2 regions of the Burkholderia mayonis genome follow, and region 1 is predicted to be linked to the other one. Evidence: predicted binding sites of a transcription regulator. Region 1 holds the regulator's gene; the other holds the start of a gene.
What was found. Region 1 encodes NrdR, which represses ribonucleotide reductase genes. Its sites were predicted from a motif close to CACNANATNTNGTG; they were not measured.
Positions count from the first base shown of each region.

Region 2: a site for NrdR is predicted at 4,427-4,440, ahead of WS70_RS06480 (ribonucleoside triphosphate reductase). Genes of this name have one in related genera too.

Region 1 covers NZ_CP013386.1:3,162,715-3,170,441, forward strand. The annotation lists gene WS70_RS15245 (pilus assembly protein) at 1-248, opposite strand, end outside; gene WS70_RS15250 (PilW family protein) at 341-1,126, opposite strand; gene WS70_RS15255 (hypothetical protein) at 1,123-1,533, opposite strand; gene WS70_RS15260 (GspH/FimT family protein) at 1,530-2,090, opposite strand; gene nrdR (transcriptional regulator NrdR) at 2,274-2,753, opposite strand; gene glyA (serine hydroxymethyltransferase) at 2,760-4,007, opposite strand; ZMP/ZTP riboswitch at 4,150-4,251, opposite strand; gene WS70_RS15280 (SDR family NAD(P)-dependent oxidoreductase) at 4,459-5,205, shown strand; gene ybgC (tol-pal system-associated acyl-CoA thioesterase) at 5,306-5,788, shown strand; gene tolQ (protein TolQ) at 5,979-6,656, shown strand; gene tolR (protein TolR) at 6,667-7,116, shown strand; gene tolA (cell envelope integrity protein TolA) at 7,113-7,727, shown strand, end outside.
Region 2 covers NZ_CP013386.1:1,283,501-1,291,227, forward strand. The annotation lists gene WS70_RS06455 (U32 family peptidase) at 1-564, shown strand, start outside; gene ubiT (ubiquinone anaerobic biosynthesis accessory factor UbiT) at 620-1,099, shown strand; gene WS70_RS06465 (putative zinc-binding protein) at 1,143-1,583, shown strand; gene WS70_RS06470 (anaerobic ribonucleoside-triphosphate reductase activating protein) at 1,690-2,409, opposite strand; gene nrdD (anaerobic ribonucleoside-triphosphate reductase) at 2,426-2,638, opposite strand; gene WS70_RS06480 (ribonucleoside triphosphate reductase) at 2,641-4,404, opposite strand; gene WS70_RS06490 (NnrS family protein) at 4,995-6,218, opposite strand; partial or broken gene WS70_RS06495 (hypothetical protein) at 6,375-7,193, opposite strand; gene WS70_RS06500 (nitric-oxide reductase large subunit) at 7,312-7,727, opposite strand, start outside.

The DNA of each region.
Region 1 (7,727 bases):
CAACCGGCCGGCTCGCGCGCCGACGCCGCGGTGCCCGCCACGGCGTCGGACGCCGCGCCGCTCAGCAATGCATCGGCACAGGCTTCGAGTGCGGCATCCGCTGCACGAAACGCGACCGATCGGCTCGCTACGTTCGTCATGCGCCGCATCTCCGTCGTCGCGATCTCGAACCACGCGGACGACATCACGATCAGTGAGGCCGTTACGGCAAGCACGCCCGGCAGCGCGACGCCGGGCGAACCGGGCATCGTCCGCTCGCGTCGCCGCATCACTTTGCGCAGCGCCGGACGCTTTCGGACTATCCGCGCTCGATCCGCTTCCAACACGGCTGCCCGACGCGTCATACGCGCTCCCGATTGCGAACCGCGACATACCGTCGCAGCACAAGCCGCGCGCGAGTATCCGCGCCGCTCGTCATTCGCCCTTCGCAGTCGACGTAGCGCACTGGGCGCCCCGTCCGCATGCCTCGCACTTGCACGCAAACTGCCACGGCGGCGACGCTCGCCCAGTCCAATGCGGACAACGCCGACGCATCGCTCCACTGCACGGCTCCGCGCAGCCTATAGCGCAAGCGCACGCGCTCGACGCCTTCGACGAGAGGCTGCGCAATGCCAGGTCTGCCGCTGCCTTCGCAATACAGCTCCGGCTCGCCCGTCGACGCACTGACGCGAGCGTAATAGCGATTGACGATCCGCGGCTGCGCGTCGGCCGCGCCGACGCCCTGCCCGAGGCAATCCGTCGCCTGTCCGCTGGTCGTCGGCCACGTGGAAACGCCATCGCCGACGTAGCGGACGACGAGTCCGTCGGAACCGCTCGCCAGCGGATCGCATGCCAGTTGCACGTCGGCTCCGACGGGTCGTCCCGCTGTACAACCGAACAGACCCGGCGCTGAGGGCGCATCGTGCGCGTCGAGAGGAACGAAGCCTGCGATCTGGATTTGCTGCGTGATCAGCGCGAGCGACGCCTGCGCCGCGTCGCGCAAGCGCGCGGCATCGGCCGCCGCCGAATAGGCCGCCCGCTGTACGCGATAGAGCGAGATCGCGGCAAGCAGGATCAGCAAGCCGAGCGCCATGGCGATCATCACCTCGATCAGCGTGTGCGCGCGCCAGTGTATCGCTCGCGTCATCGGCCGTCCGTTATCGCATACGCGAGCGTCACGCATTGCTTGTCGCCGTCACGCGCAGCCAAGATGGCGCCTTCGCAGCGCGACGGGCTCGCAACGGCCGCCCCGACCTGTTCCCATTCGATACGCACGGTCGAAATGCCCGCGTCTCCGCCCGTCACGACGAGCTTTCCGTGACGCAACCCGGACATCGACGCGTTCCAATCAACGCCTACCGGCCCGCCAGCGTGCGCCATCTCGGCCCACGAATCTGCGGCGAGCAGCGCCTGCTCGCGCGTCGCAGCATCGCGCTCGCCTCGTATCGTCGCGAGCAATGCGGCGATCACGCCGAGCGCTGCGACCGCGAGCAGCGCACATGCGACCGCCGTCTCCAGCAACGAGCTCCCTCGTATCGACCGAACGCGCATCATGTCGACGCCCCGCAGCCGCCTTCGACGAAACGCAAGCGGCCACCCGCCGCGATCCGCAGGCAACGTCGCCAGCGCTCGCCGTGCCACGCATCGGACGCGTCGTTCGGCGCGAATTCGAAACTTCGGAAGCCGCCGATCACCTGACCTGCTGGCGGCGTAAACACCACGTCGCCGCCCGCGCCCGTCACGGCCACTTGCGCATCGCGCGCAACGCGTCGCAACACTCGCGTACCGCGGTCGCCGTCTGCGACGACCACCGCCCAGCCGCATGACCAGTCGGTCGCGCCGCCTTCACAGGGCCGCCCTGCGACGATGCATCTGGCGGCCGCGTCGCTGCGGCACAGCGTCACGCGCGCGCCGAGTCTGGCAGCCTCCCCACGTGCATACGCCAGCGATGCTCCGAACACGCGCGCGCGCGCGTCGACCCGATCGCGCATTCGTGCGCCTGAGAGCGTCGGCGCGGCCAGCGTCGCGGCAAGCGCGACCAGCGCGAGCGCGACCATCAATTCGACGAGCATGAAGCCCGCCATCGCTTGCCTGCCGCACTCGGTTCGCATCGCCGATCTCCGTGACCTGATGCGCCGACTCTACCGGGGCGGACGAACGCGCACCATCAGCCGAACGGCCGAATCGCACGCAGCAGCCGAACGCACGACAATCGCCCAGGCGAGCACGAGCACCGCGCTACGCGGGAGAAACGAATGGAATATGAAACGAAACGGGAAACGAAATGCGCAAGCTCAGCGCTTGCGCGGCGGCTTCGCGGGCACCGCGCGGCGGAACTCTTCGATCACGTCCGCGAATTCGGACACGTCTTCGAACCGGCGGTAAACGGACGCGAAACGCACGTAGGCGATCGTGTCGAGCTGGCGCAGCTCGTTCATCACGAGTTCGCCGAGCTTTTCGCTGCGGACTTCACGCTCGCCGGATGCGAGCAACTGATATTCGATGCGGGCGACCGCCGCATCGATCGCATCGGCCGCAACCGGGCGCTTGCGGAGCGCCAGTTGCATGCTCGCGACGATCTTGCGGCGGTCGAATTCGGTGCGGCTGCCGTCCTTCTTCACGACGGCCGGCAACGCCAGCTCGACCCGCTCGTACGTCGTGAAACGCTTGTCGCAGGCCGAACAGCGGCGGCGCCGGCGGATTGCGGCGCCGTCTTCCGACACGCGCGAATCCACCACTTGCGTATCGTCGTGTCGGCAGAACGGGCAGCGCATGGCCGATCAGCGATAGACCGGGAAGCGCTTCGTCAGCTCGGCGACCTGTGCGCGCACGCGCTCGATCGTCGCCGCGTCTTCCGGATTCTCGAGCACGTCGGCAATCAGGTTGCCGACGAATTCGGCTTCCGGCAGGCCGAAGCCGCGCGTCGTCATTGCCGGCGAACCGAGACGGATGCCGCTCGTCACGAACGGCTTTTCCGGATCGTTCGGGATCGCGTTCTTGTTGACGGTGATGTGCGCATTGCCGAGCGCCGCTTCCGCCGCCTTGCCGGTGATGTTCTTCGCGCGCAGGTCGACGAGCATCACGTGACTCTCGGTACGGCCTGACACGATGCGCAGACCGCGCTTGACGAGCGTCTCGGCCAGCACGCGCGCGTTCTCGACGACCTTCTGCTGGTATTCCTTGAATTCTGGCGACAGCGCTTCCTTGAACGCAACCGCCTTCGCGGCGATCACGTGCATCAGCGGGCCGCCCTGGATGCCCGGGAAGATCGCCGAGTTGATCGGCTTCTCGTATTCGGCCTTCATCAGGATCACGCCGCCGCGCGGGCCGCGCAGGCTCTTGTGCGTCGTCGTCGTGACGAAATCGGCGTGCGGCACCGGGTTCGGATAGACGCCCGCGGCGATGAGGCCCGCGTAGTGCGCCATATCGACCATCAGGTACGCGCCGACCGCCTTCGCGATCTTCGCGAGACGCTCGAAATCGATCTTCAGTGCGAACGCCGACGCGCCCGCGACAATCAGCTTCGGCTTGTGCTCGTGCGCGAGCTTCTCGGCGGCTTCGTAATCGATGTCTTCGTTTTCGTCCAGGCCGTAGCTGACGACGTTGAACCACTTGCCCGACATGTTGACGGGCGAGCCGTGCGTCAGGTGGCCGCCGTGCGCGAGGCTCATGCCCATGATCGTGTCGCCCGGCTTCAGCATCGCGAAGAACACGCCCTGGTTCGCCTGCGAACCCGAGTTCGGCTGCACGTTCGCGGCTTCGGCGCCGAACAGTTCCTTGACGCGGTCGATCGCGAGTTGTTCGACGATGTCGACATACTCGCAGCCGCCGTAATAGCGCTTGCCCGGATAGCCTTCCGCGTATTTGTTCGTGAGCTGCGAGCCTTGCGCCGCCATAACGGCCGGGCTCGTGTAGTTTTCCGACGCGATCAGCTCGATATGCTCTTCCTGACGGACATTTTCTTGCTGGATCGCTTGCCAGATCTCGGGATCGACGTTCGCAATGGTGCTTTGGGCTCTGTCAAACATACGGTTTCCGTTAAGTGTGTACAGGTTGACCGAAGTGGCCGAGTGCGTCGCGCAGCCGGCGGCGCAGCCGGCTCGACGTGGCGGAGGATTCCGTGGAACGCGAGGCAGGACAGCCACCGGCAATGCACGCAACGTGGCGCACAACGGCTGCCCAGGCGAACGGCAAAAGCGACGCCCTGCGCTTCACGGTGGGACGCTCCACCTTTGACCCCGAAAGGTCTTATCGCCAGTCACGCAGGGGATATTGAGCGCGTTAGTGTATTGGATGCGCGATGAATAGGCAACCGCGCCCGGAGCCCGCCGCATATTAAGGGCCAAATCTATCGACACCACCGGCGCAGGCATCCACCGCAGATATCGGAAGCGCGCGCCGCCGCGCCTTGCCGCACCGCCGCAATGCCAGTAGGCTAGCGAGTTCTCTCCAGCAAGCATCGTTTAAGGAGCAGCAGCAATGATCGTGTTCGTCACCGGCGCGTCGGCAGGTTTCGGCGCCGCCATCGCCCGTGTCTTCGTGAAAGGCGGCCACCGCGTCGTCGCCACCGCGCGCCGCAAGGACCGCCTCGACGCACTTGCCGCCGAACTCGGCAGCGCCTTGTTGCCGATCGAGCTCGACGTGCGCGACCGCACGGCCGTCGAGACCGTGCCGGCCGCACTGCCCGCGGAATTTGCCGCTATCGACGTGCTCGTCAACAACGCGGGCCTCGCGCTCGGCGTCGAGCCGGCGCACAAGGCGAACCTCGACGAGTGGCAAACGATGATCGACACCAACTGCTCGGGGCTCGTCACGATCACGCGCACGCTGCTGCCCGGCATGGTCGAGCGCGGCCGCGGCCACGTCTTCAACCTCGGCTCCGTCGCGGGCAGCTACCCGTACCCGGGCGGCAACGTCTACGGCGCGACCAAGGCGTTCGTGCGCCAGTTCAGCCTGAACCTGCGCGCGGACCTCGTTGGCACGCCGCTGCGCGTCACCGACATCGAGCCGGGCCTCTGCGGCGGCACCGAATTCTCGAACGTGCGCTACCGCGGCGACGACGCGAAGGCGGCGGGCGTCTACGCGAACGTCCAGCCGCTCACCGCCGGGGACATCGCCGACACGATCTACTGGATCGCCACCCGCCCCGCGCACGTGAACATCAACACGATCGAGATGATGCCCGTCGCGCAGGCGCCCGCCGGACTGACCGTCCACCGCGGCTGAGCGTGCCGCCGCCGAGCCGCCCGCACGGCTCGACAGGTGGCCCGGCAAAGGCAACATTCCGTTACGAATCAGGGGAATCGGGGTCGTCCGTTCCGGTAGAATGCGCGCCATGACTGAACCCAGCCGACAGCTCGACGCGGCGCCCGATTTCGCGTGGCCGGTCCGCGTGTACTACGAAGATACCGACGCCGGCGGCGTCGTCTACTACGCGAACTACCTGAGGTTCTTCGAGCGCGCGCGCACCGAGTGGCTGCGCGCGTGCGGGATAGACCAGAGCCGGGTTGCCGACGAGACGGGCGCGATCTTCATCGTCCGCCGCGCGGAGCTCGATTACCGCGCACCCGCGCGGCTCGACGACGCGCTGGAAATCGTCTGCAGAATCGCCCGCCTCGGCCGCGCGACGGTGGAATTCGAACAACAGGCGCGGCGAGGCGGTACGCTGCTCGTCGCGGCCGACGTCCGGATCGGCTGCGTCGACCGCTCGGCGTTCAAGCCGACCGCGATCCCGCCCTCCGTCCTCGCCGCGCTCGAGCGCGGACCGGCCACGACCGGCCGGCGAGCCGTGTCAACGGCGTACGCATGAGTGCCGTTTAGACAGAGCCGATGAACTCGACCCCATGATCCGCCACTAAGCAAGGTTCGGCGGAAAGCTTCCGGCGGTCGCCGCCAGAGCGTGCGGCGCTCGGCCGAACGCCCGCCGGACGCCGCCGGAGCGCGCCGGCCGGGCACATCCCCTGGCCAGGCCACCCCGAAGGGACGTTACACAAACCTCTATGAACACTTCTCAAGACCTGTCGATCATTTCCCTTGTCCTCAATGCGAGCGTGCTCGCCCAGGCGGTAATGGGGCTCCTTCTCATCCTGTCGCTGATGTCGTGGACGTTCATCTTCCGCAAATGGTTCGCGATCCGCCGCGCCCGCGCGCAAACCGAGCGCTTCGAGCGCGACTTCTGGTCGGGCGGCGACCTGCAGGCGCTGTACCAGAGCGCCGCTAACAATCGCCACACGATCGGCGCGCTCGAACGGATCTTCGAGTCGGGAATGCGTGAATTTCTGAAGGCGAAGGAAAAACGTCTGAACGATCCGGCGCTGCTTCTCGATGGCGCGCGCCGCGCAATGCGCGCATCATTCCAGCGTGAGATGGACGTCCTCGAATCGAATCTGTCGTTTCTCGCGTCCGTCGGCTCGGTGAGCCCGTATATCGGTCTGTTCGGCACGGTCTGGGGAATCATGAACTCGTTCCGCGGCCTCGCGAACGTCCAGCAGGCGACGCTCGCAAACGTCGCGCCGGGCATCGCCGAAGCGCTCGTCGCGACCGCGATCGGCCTGTTCGCCGCGATCCCTGCCGTCGTCGCATACAACCGCTACGCGCACGACATCGACCGTCTCGCGATCCGCTTCGAAACGTTCATCGAAGAGTTCTCGAACATCCTGCAGCGCCAGGCGCAATAAGGAGCACGCGATGGCCGGCACCCCCATTCGTTCCAGCATGCGCGGCGGCCGCTCGCGCCGCTCGATGGCCGACATCAATGTCGTGCCCTACATCGACGTGATGCTCGTGCTGCTCGTCATCTTCATGGTGACGGCGCCGCTCGTCGCGCCGTCGATCGTCAATCTGCCGACTGTCGGCAACGCCGCACCGCAGGAGCAGACGCCGCCCGTAGTCGTCAACATCCAGGCCGACGGCAAGATCAGTGTCCGCTACAAGGGGGACTCGGGCGCGTCGCAGGAAGACACGATGACGAAGGCCGAGCTCGACAGCTTCATCGCGGCGCGCCAGGCCGACCACCCGGATCAGCCGGTCGTGATCGCGGCCGACAAGACGGTTCAATATGACTCAGTAATGACCGTGATGTCCGATCTGAAGGCGCGCGGCGTGAAGCGCGTCGGTCTCCTCGTCAAATCGCAATGAAGCCTCGCCAGTCGCGCACCGCCGCCTATCCGCCTCGGCCGCCGCGCGAGCGCGGCACAGGACGCGCGTTCCTGCTTGCCGCGCTGATGCACGTGCTGCTCGCGCTCTTCCTGTACCACGGCGTTCATTGGCAGAACAGCACGCCGGCAGGCGCGGAGGCCGAGCTGTGGACGTCGGTGCCGGACACGTCGACGCCGCAGCCGGTGCCGACGCCGCCCGTGAAAGCGGCCCCTCCCCCGCCGCCCGTCAAGAATGAGGAGGCGGACATCGCGCTGCAACAGAAGCGGCGCGAGCAGCAAGCCGCGGCCGCTCGCGAGGCGCAGCTCGAAGAGCAGCGCCGGCAGCAGCAGTTGAAGGCGCAGCAACTCGCCGCGCAGCAGGCCGCCCAGCTCGCCGCGCAAAAAGCCGCCGAGCGCGAAAAGCAGAAGCAGGCCGAGAAGCTCAAGCAGCAGCTCGCGGAGCAGCAGCACAAACTCGAACAGCAGAAGCTCGAGCAACAAAAGCTCGAACAGCAGAAGAAACAGGAACAGCTCGCCGCTCAGAAGAAGGCCAACGCCGAAAAGGCCGAGAAAGCGGCCAAGGCCGCTGCGGCCGCCAAGGCGAACGCCGCC
Region 2 (7,727 bases), 1.9 Mb from region 1:
GTCGCGGGACCGTGGCTCAACGTCTACAACCCGCCGACGCTCGCGATGCTCGCGGAGCTCGGCGCACGCCGCTGGGTGATGCCGCCCGAGATGAGCGAAGCGGGTCTCGCGAAGATGCAAGCCGAGCGGCCGGAGCATCTGCAGACCGAAGTGTTCGCCTACGGGCGCATTCCGCTTGCGTTCTCCGCACGCTGCTTTACCGCGAGGAATCGCAATTTTCCGAAGGACAACTGCCAGTACGTGTGCATGGAGCATCCGGACGGCTTGCCGCTGCACACGCGCGAAGGCGAGCCGTTCCTCGTGCTCAACGGCATCTCGACGCAGTCCGCGCGCGTCTACAATCTGATCGACGAGCTCGACGCGCTGCGTGCGCTGAACGTCGACGTCGTGAGGTTGAGTCCGCAATCGCAGCACATGGCCGGCGTGATCGACGCGTTCCACGGCGTCCTGAACGGCCGCACGAGTATGCGCGACGCGCTCGCGGCGCTGGACGAGCGGATGCCGGAGACGTCGTGCAACGGCTACTGGCACGGCAAGCCGGGCCTCGAGCGCGTCGCGCATTGAAGCCGCGGCGCGGCATGCGCCGCGCCGCTTTCGATTGGTTTGTGAGGAATCCGCGATGAATGCCCCGATCTATCAATTGCCGCCCGCGCTCGGCAAGCTGCTGTCGACATTGCCCGCGTATCCGGGGTCGATGCTGCTCGCGGGCGGGATCAATCTCGTGCTGCGCAAGCACTTGCCCGCGGAGACGCTTGCGTTGCTGGAGAATCGTCCGCTGCGCATCCAGGTGAAGGATGCGGGTATCGCATTCGATTTCGTCTGCCGGCGCGGCGCGTTCTCGCCGCTGCCCGGCCGCGGCGACGTCGACCTGACGATCGGCGCGACTGCCTACGATTTCTATCTGCTGTCGCAGCGCCGCGAGGACCCGGACACATTGTTCTTCAGCCGGCGCCTGACGATGGAAGGCGATACCGAACTCGGACTGCTCGTGAAGAACTCGCTCGACGCGATCGACCTGTCGGTGTTTTCGCTCGAACAATGGTTACCGACGCGGCTGTTCCGCCAGCGGCCGATCGAGCGCAGCGGAATGCCCGACTGACCTGCGCGCGCGAACCGGGCAGACAGCCGATCAAGAGAACGGGATGAAGAACGAAACGAAAACGCTGCCGCTCGTCTATTCCTGCTCGGGATGTTCGAACGTCGCGCAACTCGCGAATCACGTCGCGGTGCGGCTCGACCGCGGCGGCGACGCGGAGATGTCGTGCATTGCGGGCATCGGTGGCGACGTGCCGTCGCTACTGAAGGTCGCGCATTCGGGCCGGCCGATTCTCGTGATCGACGGCTGCCTGCTCGTATGCGCGAAGAGGAGCCTCGAGCGGCACGGGATCGTTCCGGATGCGCATCTGCAACTCGGCGAGCATGGCGTCAGGAAGCGTTTTCACGAGGATTTCGATCCGGACGATGCGAATCGCGTTCTTTCGCTTGCACGGCGCGAGGCGTTGAAGCTTGCGCAACACGAGCCCGAGCCGGCGCGCGTCGACATGGGCGCCGACATCGACGCCGAACTGCACGACAAAGTTTGATCCATGCCGAGCGAAGTGCGGTCGGCTCGTCAGCTTTCCGAATCGATCGGCAATCGAGCGGCGGCAGCGATGCGTCGCCGTCGCCACTGAACGCGCGCCGGCCGATTCAACCGCGCCGAATCGAAAAATTCACAAATAGACGATCGAGCCGCCCGAGCAGCGCGTCGCTCGGATAGCCGGCGAGCGACGCCGCATTCAGCGTACCGTCGTCGCATCCTTGTGTGCGGAACACTTGCAGCACGTAATTCTCGACGCCGAGATCCGCGAGCTCGTGCGCGATGCGCAGCAGCGCCGGCTCGGGCAGCAGGTCGGGATGCGCGGTCGTCCGGCATTCGTACGCGACGCGGCTTGCGAGCACCGCTTCGAGGCTTTGTCGCGCATGGCCGCCGCTCGCGCGTACGCGCGTCGTGCGCGCGTAGTCGTCGAACGGCGCCTTCACGTCGAGTCCGATCCAGTCGAGCGACGGCAGCAGATGCGCGAGCCGCCTCGGATGCGTGCCCGCGCTATGCATGCCGACCTTGAATCCGAGCCGTTTGACGTCGTCGATCGACGCGGCGAGCGACGGATCGATCGACGGCTCGCCGCCGCTGAACACGACCGCATCGATCAGGCCGACCCGGCGCGCAAGGAACGCGAGCAGCGCGTCCCATTCGAATTCGGCCGGTTGCGAGCGCGCCTGAAGGTGCGGATTGTGGCAATACCCGCAGCGCCACGGACAGCCCTGCACGAACACGACCGCTGCGAACTGGCCGGGATAATCGGTCGCGGTGAACGGGACGAGCCCGCCCACCTTGAGCGGATGACGCCGGGCGAGAGCGAGATTCATCGCGCGAGCGGTGAGCTTACGCCGCGGCGCGCAGCGCGACTTCGCCGGACTCGCGTTCGCGGAAGTACTGGCGCTCGTGGAATTCGCCTTTCTTGCCGACGTTGAACGACGACACGGGACGGTGGTAGCCCATCACGCGGGTCCAGATCTCGCACGGTTGACGCTCGTCGTCGGACAGCGAGATCGCGGCAAGGGCGGTTGGGTTGTTGGCTTGCAGTGTCGTCATGATGTTCAGGCTTCCATCGGTTGGGGGTGAGATAATTTGCGACGCAGCAGCGCTTCGTCGCACTTCGGGCAAAACGTGTGGCTGCCGGCGAGATAGCCGTGCGTCGGGCAGATCGAGAACGTCGGCGTGACGGTCAGATACGGCAGCGAGAAGCGGGTGAGCGCGCGCTTGACGAGCGTCCGGCACGCATCGGCGGACGACAGCGCCTCGGTCATGTAGAGGTGCAGCACCGTGCCGCCCGTGTACTTGCGCTGCAGATCGTCCTGGCGCTCGAGCGCCTCGAACGGATCGTCGGTGAAGCCCACCGGAAGCTGCGACGAGTTCGTGTAGTACGGCATCTGCGGCGCGCCGGCCTGCAGGATGTCCGGATAGCGGCGGCGGTCTTCCTTCGCGAAGCGATACGTCGTGCCTTCGGCGGGCGTCGCTTCGAGGTTGTACATGTGGCCGGTCTCTTCCTGATAGTCGACGATGCGCGCACGCACGTGGTCGAGCAGCCGCAGCGCGAACGCGTGGCCCCAGTCGGTCGTCAAGTCGTGCTCGTCGTGTGTGAAATTGCGGATCATCTCGTTGACGCCGTTCACGCCGAGTGTCGAAAAATGATTGCGCAGCGTGCCGAGATAACGCTTCGTATACGGGAAGAGCCCGTTGTCCATGTGATGCTGGATCACGTCGCGCTTGATCTCGAGACTGGTCTTGCCATGGTCGAGCAGCGCGTCGAGCCGCGCGAACAGCGCGCGCTCGTCGCCCGCGTGCAGATAACCGAGTCGCGCGCAATTCACGGTGACGACGCCGATCGACCCCGTCTGCTCGGCCGAGCCGAAGAGCCCGTTGCCGCGCTTCATCAGCTCGCGCAGGTCGAGCTGAAGCCGGCAGCACATCGAGCGGATCATGTTCGGCTTCAGCTCCGAATTGATGAAGTTCTGGAAGTATGGCAGCCCGTAGCGCGCGGTCATCTCGAACAGGCGCTCGGCATTCGGACTGTGCCAGTCGAAATCGGCCGTGATGTTGTACGTCGGGATCGGGAACGTGAACACGCGGCCCGCCGCGTCGCCAGCCTGCATCACGTCGATGTAGGCCTGGTTGATCATATCCATTTCGTCCTGCAGATCGCCGTACGTGAACGGCATCTCGTCGCCGGCGATCACGGGCGCCTGCTTGCGCAGATCGTCGGGGCAGGTCCAGTCGAACGTCAGGTTCGTAAACGGCGTCTGCGTGCCCCAGCGCGACGGTACGTTCAGGTTGTAGATCAGCTCCTGCACGGACTGCCGGACTTCGGCATAGGTGAGCGCGTCGCGACGCACGAACGGCGCCATGTACGTATCGAACGAACTGAACGCCTGTGCGCCCGCCCACTCGTTCTGCAGCGTGCCGAGGAAATTCACGATCTGGCCGACCGCGCTCGACATGTGCTTCGGCGGCCCCGACTCGACCTTGCCGGGCACGCCGTTCAGTCCTTCGGCGAGCAGCGTGCGCAGCGACCAGCCCGCGCAGTAGCCGGACAGCATGTCGAGATCGTGGATGTGCAGATCTGCGTTGCGATGCGCTTCGCCGACTTCGCCTGGATACACGTGGCTCAGCCAGTAATTCGCGATCACCTTGCCGGACACGTTCAGGATCAGGCCGCCGAGCGAGTAGCCCTGGTTCGCGTTTGCGTTGACGCGCCAGTCCTGCCGGTCCAGGTATTCGTTGATCGACGTCTCGACGTCGATCAACGGCTTGTCGCGCGACGTCGGGTTCGACGCGGCGGAAGGGAGCGTGGTCTCGGACAACGTGGGCCTCTTTCGTTGGTGGCACAAAATCTGGTGACTGGGTGAATGCTAAATACCAGATGTTGTATGGGTCAACGGCGATCCGGCGAAGTTTGGCGCGCGCTTGACGGCGATTAAGGCGCGGCGAATTAGGGCTGCGACATCGGCGACAGGGTTGCCGGACCGAAGGCGCCGCGGAGAAACGGATGGCCGAGTTTGTCGTGCTGCATCGACAGGACGACTTCGGCGCGCGTCGAACGGACGCTTGTCGGCGCGTGCGCGTTGCCGATGCACGATCGTCGGACATCCGAATGCGAGCGAAGCACGAGCAACGAATCAAGGGCTGCTTCGCATGCATGCAATTTCGAGCGGGCCGATTTGCCGTCGACGATGAGCCGGCTACAGCAGTGTGCGTCCGCACATTACGCGGTCTGCGATGAATGGCCGAAGAGGTCGACTCGCCGCAACCGCACGACGAATGACGCACGAATGACGAGCGACGAATAACAAACGATCCGCATTCGATGAACGGCGGGCGCTCCGCTTTCGGCACTACGACGAACGAGGCGGTTGAAAGGGAGCGTGGCGCGTGTAACCGTCGCGCAGCACGTTCACTTGCCGGATTTCGTGTCCGAACCGGATGGAATCACGGCGGGCGCCATCAGATGACCGGCATGGCGCGCCAGATAGACGACCAGCGCGGCGGACCATCCGATGCCGGCGACGACGAGCCACTGCGCGGTCGCGGCGGGAGCGAGCCACGGCCCGAGCACGCGTGCGAGCGTCGCGACGATCAGGAGCCCGTAGCAGACGCGTTCAGCGGCTCGTGCGACCTGTTCGCGTCCCGTGTGCTCGAGTGCGGTGCGCGTGATCATGCCGACGATCGCACAGCCGATCGCGCCCATCGTGAACATGTGCAGCGTGAGCGAATGCGCGACGAGGCCATACGCGCTCAAGCCGGTCAGTGCGAAGCCGGCCGCGATCGACGCATACGCGACGTGCAGGACCGACAGCATCGGCCGCCGCCCGACCGCCCAGAAGCGCCAGCCGACGAGCCGCGCCGCGTGCAGCGCGGCGGCCGTCCATGCGAGCGCGGCGATCGCCCAGGCGGGCGCGCCGGCCGCGTCGACCACGAGCGCCGCCAACGTGACCGGCATCACCGACGATTCGACGATCCGCCACTGCTTCACCGGCAACCGGGGCGGCGCGGCGGCCGTGATCGACGGGATGATGCGGCCGCCGATGATGACGATGAAGAGCACGAGGAAGCCCGCGGCAAGATCGGCGCAGCGCAGCGCCCATGCGGCGTGTCCTTGCCGGACCCCTATGTGAAATAGCGCGTTGAGCATGGCGAGCATGCCGAGCGCGACGGGCAGGAAGATCCCATGACGATTCTTCGCGCCGACCAGCGCGCGGACGAGCGCATAGGCGACCGCGGGCAGGAACGCGATGTCGACGGCCGCCGCGACCCAGCCGGGACCCGTCCACATCAGCACGCGGCCTGCGAGCCACAGCAGCCACAGCGCGACGAGCGACGGGCCTTGTGCGGGATTCGTCGATGTCCACGTGCGCACCGACGTCAGCAGGAAGCCGGACACGATCGCGCAGGCAAAGCCGAAGATCATTTCATGTGCGTGCCAGAAAAGGCCGCTCATCGGCGGCGCGTGGCCTGCCCAGTCGCGGCCCGCGAGCGCGCCGAGCCACGCGAGCATCGCGATCGCGCCGAAGCATGCGCCGCCCAGATAGAAGGGCCGGAAGCCGGTCGACCACAGCGCGCTGCGGCGGCCGTCCGGCTGCGCGAGCACGTTGCGGTCCGTCGAGCGGGCGAGCAGCATGACGTTCCCCTTTTCGATATGTTGCTTTCTTAATGCATCATATGGAAGAAACGCGCGCAAGCCCTGCGACAAGATTGCACGGCTGCGGCCTTGCTCGAGCGCAAGACCGCCGTGTCGGACCGTTGACACCACGGAGGTGGTGATCCAAAGGGGATGTTTGCCGATGTTTCGGCGCGTCTTCGCTTGACGCGCGAGCCCGATGCCGATCGCGAGCGTCACGGCGAAGCTCGCGATCGCGACGGCGGCGGCTTCACCGCCCGCGCGCCGCAGCGTGAACACATCGAGGAGGCCACCCGCGACGCGCAGCGCGACGGTCGCATGCAGTAGCGCGAGCGGCGCGTAGAAGAATGGCCGATATGCCACGCGCAACCGTGCGACGGCCGGCACGATGATCGGTGTGTGCCCGAGGATCATCGAGAACACGAAGCCGAGCGTGAGCGTGTGCAGGGCGGCGTCGTGCGCCGGATGGCCGGGCGCGAGCGCGCCGTCGAGACTGAGCGCGCCGCTCACGGCGAGCCGGCCATAGCCGGACAGCAGGCAGACGGCGACGAAGCGCGTGAGGCCGCGCTGGCGCACCGTGCGGCGCGCGATGTCGTAGCGAATCAGCCATAGCGCGAGCAGCAACTCGCCCGCACCGAATAGCCGCAGCGCGGGCAGCGGCTGCCACGGCGCGAGCGCCGCGGCGACGGGCAGCAGCGCCGCGATGCCGCGGAAGAGGGCGCTCGCGCTGCGCGGCAGTGGGCGCACGCGCGTGAGTTCGAGCCGCTCGGCGGCGATCGTCAGGATCAGGAACGCGAGCCACCATGGCACGGCCGAGGACGGATCGCCCGTCAGCAGCCAGACGACGTTGCCCGCCCGCCAGCACGCGACGCTTGCTGCGAGCATCCACAGAAACAGCGCCGTTTGCCGCCGCAGCACCGCGGCGCCGACGACGAGCGCGACGCTCGCTGCACCGATGAGCAGCGCGGCAGCGCGCGCTCGTCCGGCGTTTCGCTTCGGATTCTTGATGAATTGCACATGATTGGCCCCGAACGGAAGGAGAGGGAGAAGACCGGCCGCGCGTCGCGCGGCCGGCAAGTTCAGGTGACGATGCTTACGTGCGTTGCACGGTCTGTCCGACGGCGCATTCGTCGGGTCGCGACGGCGCGGGCCGGCGCAGCAGGCGCAGCGCGAACCATCCGAGATACAGCACGCCGAACGCGAACACGACGTCGCCCGGCACGCGCAGCCACACGAGTGCGTTCATGATCGGCGCATGCACGATCTCCGGCGAGCGCGCATACCAGAGACCTTTCGTCACGCTCGCATAGGCTTCATAGATGCCCGACGGCAGGATCGACAGGAACACCATCATGAAGAGGCCGACGTTGAGCAGCCAGAACGCGGGCTTGAGCAGGCTGTCGCTCCACGCGCTGCGAACGGTCATGCCGCGCAGGCAGAACAGCATGAGGCCGATGCCGAGCATCCCGTACACGCCGAACAGCGCGGCATGGCCGTGTGCGGGCGTCA